DNA from 2 places in the Yersinia sp. 2541 StPb PI genome. Region 2 is predicted to be linked to the other one. Evidence: predicted binding sites of a transcription regulator. Region 2 holds the regulator's gene; the other holds the start of a gene.

Region 1 (3,425 bases), 3.2 Mb from region 2:
CGGCCTCCCTATAACGCTAATTATGTTGGGAATAAATTAAATAAAACCCTGATAAAGCATTTGGTCGCAATATTTATAATCAATACGGCTACAAATCAGCCAACAGAATCTTTGAGCGCCGCTGATAGTTATACAGTTCCTGCTTCTGAATCGGTAAAACCTCTACTTCGGCAGGTGTAAAACCGCGTTCTTGGAACCAGTGAATACTGCGGGTGGTGAGTACAAACAATTTTTTAAGCCCCATCTGTCGCGCTTGATTAGCAACGCGCTTTAATAGCATTTCTCCCCGAGAAGAGCTGCGATAGTCAGGATGTACTGCCACGCAGGCCATCTCACCTATTTGTTCTTCAGGGAACGGATAGAGCGCTGCACAGGCAATCGTCAAATTATCCCGTTCAATAATCGTGAATTTGTCGATTTCCATTTCAAGCTGTTCCCGCGAACGACGCACCAGAATGCCTTGTTGTTCCAGCGGGCGAATCAATTCAAGTATGCCACCAATATCATTGATGGTAGCGCGGCGCACTTGTTCAGCACTCTCCATAACAATCTGTGTACCGATACCATCGCGGGAGAATAGCTCTTGGACTAGCGCTCCATCCTCCTGATAACTCAGTAAATGGCTCCGGCGCACACCGCTACGGCAAGCTTTCACTGCACCACGTAGGAAGCGTACCGTACCGGAGTTGTAATCACCCTCTTGTTCCAGATCTTCAATCCGTTTTTGAGCATCATTTGGGAACAGCTCTGAAATAATGTCACCTTCACTGTCAGTCACCCCTTGGGATGAACAGAAACCGATCATCTTTTCTGCTTTCAGTTTGATAGCTAACTGGGTGGCAACTTCTTCTGATGTGAGATTAAAGCTCTCGCCGGTCACCGATACAGCAACCGGGCCTAGTAACACGATTGCGCCATTATCTAATTGACGGTGAATTGCCTCTTCATCGATACGACGAATACGCCCGCTATGACAATAATCCACACCATCATCCACCCCCAGCGGCTGAGCAATAATGAAGTTGCCACTGACTACATTAATATGCGCGCCTTGTAGCGGGGTATTATTGAGACTCATTGATAGTCTTGCAGTGATATCCAACTGCAATAGGCCGGCTGCTTGTTTCACCATTTCCAGAGTTCGGGCATCTGTTACCCTGGTATGCTTGTGATAAATAGGTTCGTAATGATGCTGTGCCAAATTGCTGTCGATCTGTGGGCGCGCACCGTATACCACGACCAACCTGATCCCAAGGCTATGCAACAAACCGATATCATTGACGATATTCGCGAAGTTTTCATGCTCAATCGCCTCGCCACCCAACATGACAACGAATGTCTTGCCACGGTGCGCGTTGATATAGGGAACTGAGTGGCGAAATCCCTGGACCAGTTCAGTACTACGTTCCTTCACGGCAGACCCTCTTTGAATTTTTATTCGGTATTTTTGTATTTTTATTCTTTTTTGACCAAGATGGCAAGCACCAAATTACTATCAAATGCATATGTATGGCGTATCTGTATTAATAAATTGAATAACATAAAAATGTTTTTCTAATGACAGCGTGGGATTGATTCGTTAAAGTTTTTGCACATAAATTTTTTTGTGCGCTTTTTATTCATATTTTGGTAGTTACTTTGGAGTTACATGGCAGATTCAAATCATAATCCTGGGCGTCGTCGTCTGTTGCAAGGTGCTGCGAGCGCCTGGATGCTGAGTGTTAGTCGAGTTGGATTTGCTGCTTCCTCACATATTATTGCAGTCCGGGTTTGGCCCTCTTCAACCTATACCCGAGTCACGCTGGAATCCAATACTCCGCTGAAGTATCGTCAGTTCGCTCTTACCAATCCTGATCGTATTGTGGTTGATATTGAAGGGGTACATTTAAATAGCGTCCTGAAACAGATAACTAATCAGGTTCAGTCCGGTGACCCTTATCTGAAGCAAGCCCGAGTAGGGCAGTTTGATAAAAATACCGTCCGTTTGGTTTTGGAGTTGAAGCAGAGCATCAGCCCCCAGCTATTTACTCTAAAACCTTTTGCTGAATTTCGAAATCGTTTAGTGGTGGATTTATATCCCGCTCAGGGCAACAACTCTGCTGAGGACGATCCATTGTTGGCATTATTGGAAGATTATAATAAAGGCGACGTGGAGCGTAGCTTACCCGCAGAGACACCAAAAGCAGGCAAAGCAGGGCGCGATAGACCGATAGTTATCATGCTGGATCCTGGTCACGGCGGAGAAGATCCCGGTGCTATTGGTAGAAATAAAACCCGTGAAAAAGACATCGTGCTACAAATTGCCCGTCGGTTACGGGCGTTAATTCAAAAAGAAGCCAATATGCGGGTGTTTATGACCCGTAATGAAGATGTTTTTATCCCGTTGAAAGTGCGGGTAGCGAAGGCGCGCAAACTGCGAGCAGATTTATTCATTTCAATTCATGCGGATGCATTTACCAGTCAGGCGGCCAGAGGTTCCTCCGTTTTTGCGCTATCAACCAAGGGCGCAACCAGTACCGCCGCGCGTTTCCTGGCCCAGACACAGAATGAGGCCGACCAGATTGGGGGGGTTAGCAAAAGTGGTGATCGCTATCTGGACCATACCATGATTGATTTACTGCAAACGGCGACGATTAATGACAGCCTGAAGTTTGGTAAAGAAGTGCTGAATCGCATGGGGAAGATTAATACGCTGCATAAGAACCGTGTCGATCAGGCGGGGTTTGCTGTATTGAAAGCACCTGATATTCCTTCAATTTTGGTTGAAACAGCATTTATCAGTAATCTGGAAGAAGAGCGCAAACTACGTACCAGCCGTTTTCAGCAACAAGTCGCAGAATCTATTTTTGCTGGCATCAAAGCCTATTTTGCTAATGGTGGGGCGATGGCCCGACTTTAACGCGTAGGGCATTGTTATTGATTGAGATATATACCCTAAATAATTCGAGTTGCAGGAAGGCGGCAACTGAGATAATCCCGCTGAGTTGACGTTAGTCAATTATTCGGGTGAACGAAAGCAACCAACACACATGCGGTTTGAAATATGACGGGTATAAAGCCAGAAACAAAAAAACACCCTTGAGGGTGTCTGATGTTGATATGAAAATGATTAAGAATTGGTTGCGGGGGCCGGATTTGAACCGACGACCTTCGGGTTATGAGCCCGACGAGCTACCAGGCTGCTCCACCCCGCGTCCGTCTTAATACTATTTTCTATCTTACTACTTAGTCGTGTAATTGGTTGCGGGGGCCGGATTTGAACCGACGACCTTCGGGTTATGAGCCCGACGAGCTACCAGGCTGCTCCACCCCGCGTCCGTCACTACACTTTATTTGCTTCTCACTACTATTCTACCTAATTCGTCTTAACTTTCAAGACTATCGAACGACATTTGATACTGCTGGTAGCCAGTATCGGTTGGTTG
Region 2 (3,425 bases):
GCGTTAGTCGATATGATCGTGAAAACAGCACAACTGGGCGATCACATTCTAGTGATGAGTAACGGTGGTTTTGGTGGGATTCATAACAAATTGCTGAGCGCTTTGGATAAAAAAGCGGAGCAATAAGCTCTATCGCAGGATTAAGTCGGATAAAAAAAGCCCCCGCGATAGCGGGGGTAAAGGGTTCGTCGGATAGACGAGGGATTATTCGGATGTGAGCTGACTTCAGCCAATACTTTGTTGCAATCAATACTCTATTCAATAAGCTAAAAATTAGTATTTATCTTTATTTTCAGTCTATTGAATAAATTATCAAGGTACGAAAGTATGCCCCTCTGAGCGGGGCATTTACTTTCACTGCTGGCGCTTAATCTTATTTGTAAATCTTAGCTGTGGCGTGCCAACCATTGTCTTGATGCATACCAATGATTTTGTATGCCGTAGCGCCTTCACTATCAGCTTTTTTCGCGATGGCCTGCTCAATATCAGAAGGAGCACCGGTAATCGCGCTCACACTGACTGCGCCTAAATCAGTCATTTTGCTTGCTTGGGCGGCATTGATTGATTCCGCAGCAGATGCGCCGAAAGCAACAACAGAAAGTAAACTCAGGGCTGCCAGAGTAGTTTTGATTTTCATGATTTTTCCTTAATCAGATTCAACAATCCAAAAGTACTTTTAATGATTCTGGTACTTTTAGTTTATTGTTTTTACTGTTTATTTAATTTTTTCGATTTGGGCTTCACGCCATTTTTGATCTATCTATTGCGAATTACTGGTAAATCTTGGCAGTGGCATGCCAGTTATTTTCTTCTCGCACTTCGATCACTTTGTAAGCTTTAGCGCCCATAGCATCAGCTTTATCAGACAGCGCCTGACGAATATCGGATGGTGCGCCGTTAAGGCCACTGACGGTAATGGTGCCCATTGGTTGTAATTTTTCAGCCTGACTCTCATTGATAGAATCCGCTGCAAAAACACCAAATGACAGTGCAGAGAGAATGCTGGCAGTTGCGATGGTAGTTTTAATATTCATGTTATTGCCTCTATTTATTCTTTATCACTTCGCATGAAGTGTGATTTACGTCACGAAAATGAGTATACATCTAGTAACTGAGAATATTAATAGCAAGCTAATAATATTTAAGGTCACTTTATCGCTAGTGACTACTTTTTAAGAACTAAAAGGAATAAAAAGTGATTAAAAAACAGCACGTTCAAGTAAAAACTTAATGTTTTCAATTGAATAAGCGTTTTTGACTAAAAGTGCGTTAGTCAGTGGTAGGTTTGACTGTAAGGGAGAGATAAGCAGAATTATTTTGTGGTTTAGACCGAAATCAGTAGTTATATGCCCTGGTTAAAGGCTATGAAGGTATGATTAATCGGATAACGGTGACAGGGATACAGTGCGGCGCAGAAGGCCGCATCTATATACATCAGACATAAAGATGTGGAATTAAAGCTCTTGTTCGAATAGCCCAAGAATGGCTTCATGCAGTTGTTTAACCGTAAAACCTCTGGCAGGCGTTGTGAAAATGGTATCGTCACCAGCAATACTGCCTAAGATCCCTTCAGCCTTACCTAATGAATCCAGCAGGCGGGCGATCAGTTGTGCCGCACCAGGGCTGGTATTAATCACAACGACTGAATCATTATAATCGACATCCAAGACCAGATTTTTTAGTGGGCTACTGGTTGTTGGCACCCCCAATTCTGCGGGTAAGCAGTAAACCATCTCCATTTTGGCATTACGCGTTCTAACCGCACCGAATTTGGTTAGCATACGTGAAACTTTGGATTGGTTGATATTTTCGAAGCCTTCTTCCTGCAAGGCCAAAACGATCTCACCTTGAGAACTGAATTTCTCTTCTTTCAATAACGCTTTAAACGCTTTGATAAGATCTTCTTGTTTTGCGGGATTACGCATTTTCTATGCCTTGATCAGTCAATAGTGAATAGGATTATTATGCATATAAATGAATTTTTATTCAACATGACTATGGAGTATTGGCGATAAAAGCACTGATATCAAGGTGTGGTGAAATTTTCACATCATCTTACTGTTACGATTATGCTAAATCAGTTTTTATCAACATTCGGCGCGAGTAACTAAAATGTTATTAAAATGATGTTGTTCTGATGTAACAGAAGGGTGTAATGTAACCGCCGATTAACCTGTCATGAATACTTCAGTAAATTTTAGAATAATGTGCGCTATATCATTAATGAATAAGCGATTTACTCTAAAATGCATACGTCTTATGCGCCTTTTTGATGCGTGATATCTCAATCTGACTGTTAATAGATTGTGTTTAAAATCACAATAAATTAAGGTGCCTAAATAGATGAATTCACGGCAAATTTAAATTAAATATAAAAAGGAGTATAGGATGAAAGTTGCAGTTCTCGGTGCCGCTGGTGGTATCGGCCAGGCCCTCGCTCTTCTACTCAAGACCCAGCTTCCTTCAGGTTCAGACCTCTCATTATATGATATCGCGCCAGTGACTCCCGGTGTTGCGGTTGACCTGAGCCATATCCCGACCGCTGTTAATATTAAAGGCTTCAGCGGCGAAGATGCTACCCCAGCCCTTAAAGGGGCCGATATTGTTCTGATTTCTGCGGGTGTTGCACGTAAACCGGGCATGGATCGTTCAGATCTGTTCAATGTTAATGCTGGCATCGTCCGTAATCTGGTTGAGCAAATCGCGCGTACTTGCCCGAAAGCATTAATCGGTATCATTACCAACCCAGTTAACACGACAGTAGCGATCGCCGCAGAAGTACTGAAAAAAGCCGGTGTTTACGACAAGAATAAATTATTTGGCATTACGACACTGGATACCATTCGCTCTAATACCTTTGTTGCTGAACTGAAAGGTAAGCAACCTCAAGATATCGAAGTGCCGGTTATCGGTGGCCACTCTGGTGTTACCATTTTGCCATTGTTGTCACAAATTCCAGGCATTAGCTTTACCGAGCAAGAAGTGGCTGACCTGACTAAACGTATCCAGAATGCGGGTACTGAAGTTGTTGAAGCAAAAGCCGGTGGCGGGTCAGCGACTCTATCTATGGGGCAGGCTGCGGCACGTTTTGGTCTTTCTCTGGTTCGTGCTCTACAAGGCGAAAGCAATGTTGTTGAATGTTCTTACGTTGAAGGCGACGGTAAATATGCCCGTTTCTTTGCTCAGCCAATCCTGTTAGGTAAAGAGGGTGTTGCTGAACGTAAAGACATTGGCAAATTGAGTGCGTTTGAACAGCAAGCGCTAGAAAGCATGCTTGATGTATTGCACAAAGATATTGAGTTGGGCGAGCAGTTCGTCAATAACAAGTAGTAGCAGGGGCTTAAAGCTGCCCCTGAGATAATATTATCAACCGCCGAAGCTATGCATCGGCGGTTTTTTTATGCCCGAAGAATAGCCGGCCGTAT

What was found. The regulator ArgR, encoded in region 2, controls arginine synthesis, uptake and breakdown. The targets are predictions, from matches to a motif close to ANTGAATAAAAATACANT.
Region 1: the regulator ArgR is predicted to act here: its motif matches at 1,447-1,464, upstream of argA (amino-acid N-acetyltransferase).

What each region holds. Positions count from the first base shown of each region.
Region 1 covers NZ_JAZGQB010000001.1:970,272-973,696, forward strand. The annotation lists gene argA (amino-acid N-acetyltransferase) at 89-1,414, opposite strand; gene amiC (N-acetylmuramoyl-L-alanine amidase AmiC) at 1,649-2,899, shown strand; tRNA gene V1953_RS04170 (tRNA-Met) at 3,118-3,194, opposite strand; tRNA gene V1953_RS04175 (tRNA-Met) at 3,239-3,315, opposite strand; tRNA gene V1953_RS04180 (tRNA-Met) at 3,420-3,425, opposite strand, start outside.
Region 2 covers NZ_JAZGQB010000001.1:4,207,096-4,210,520, reverse strand. The annotation lists gene mpl (UDP-N-acetylmuramate:L-alanyl-gamma-D-glutamyl-meso-diaminopimelate ligase) at 1-126, shown strand, start outside; gene V1953_RS18885 (YdgH/BhsA/McbA-like domain containing protein) at 374-637, opposite strand; gene yhcN (peroxide/acid stress response protein YhcN) at 771-1,034, opposite strand; gene argR (transcriptional regulator ArgR) at 1,455-1,925, opposite strand; gene mdh (malate dehydrogenase) at 2,389-3,330, shown strand; gene V1953_RS18865 (helix-turn-helix domain-containing protein) at 3,399-3,425, opposite strand, start outside.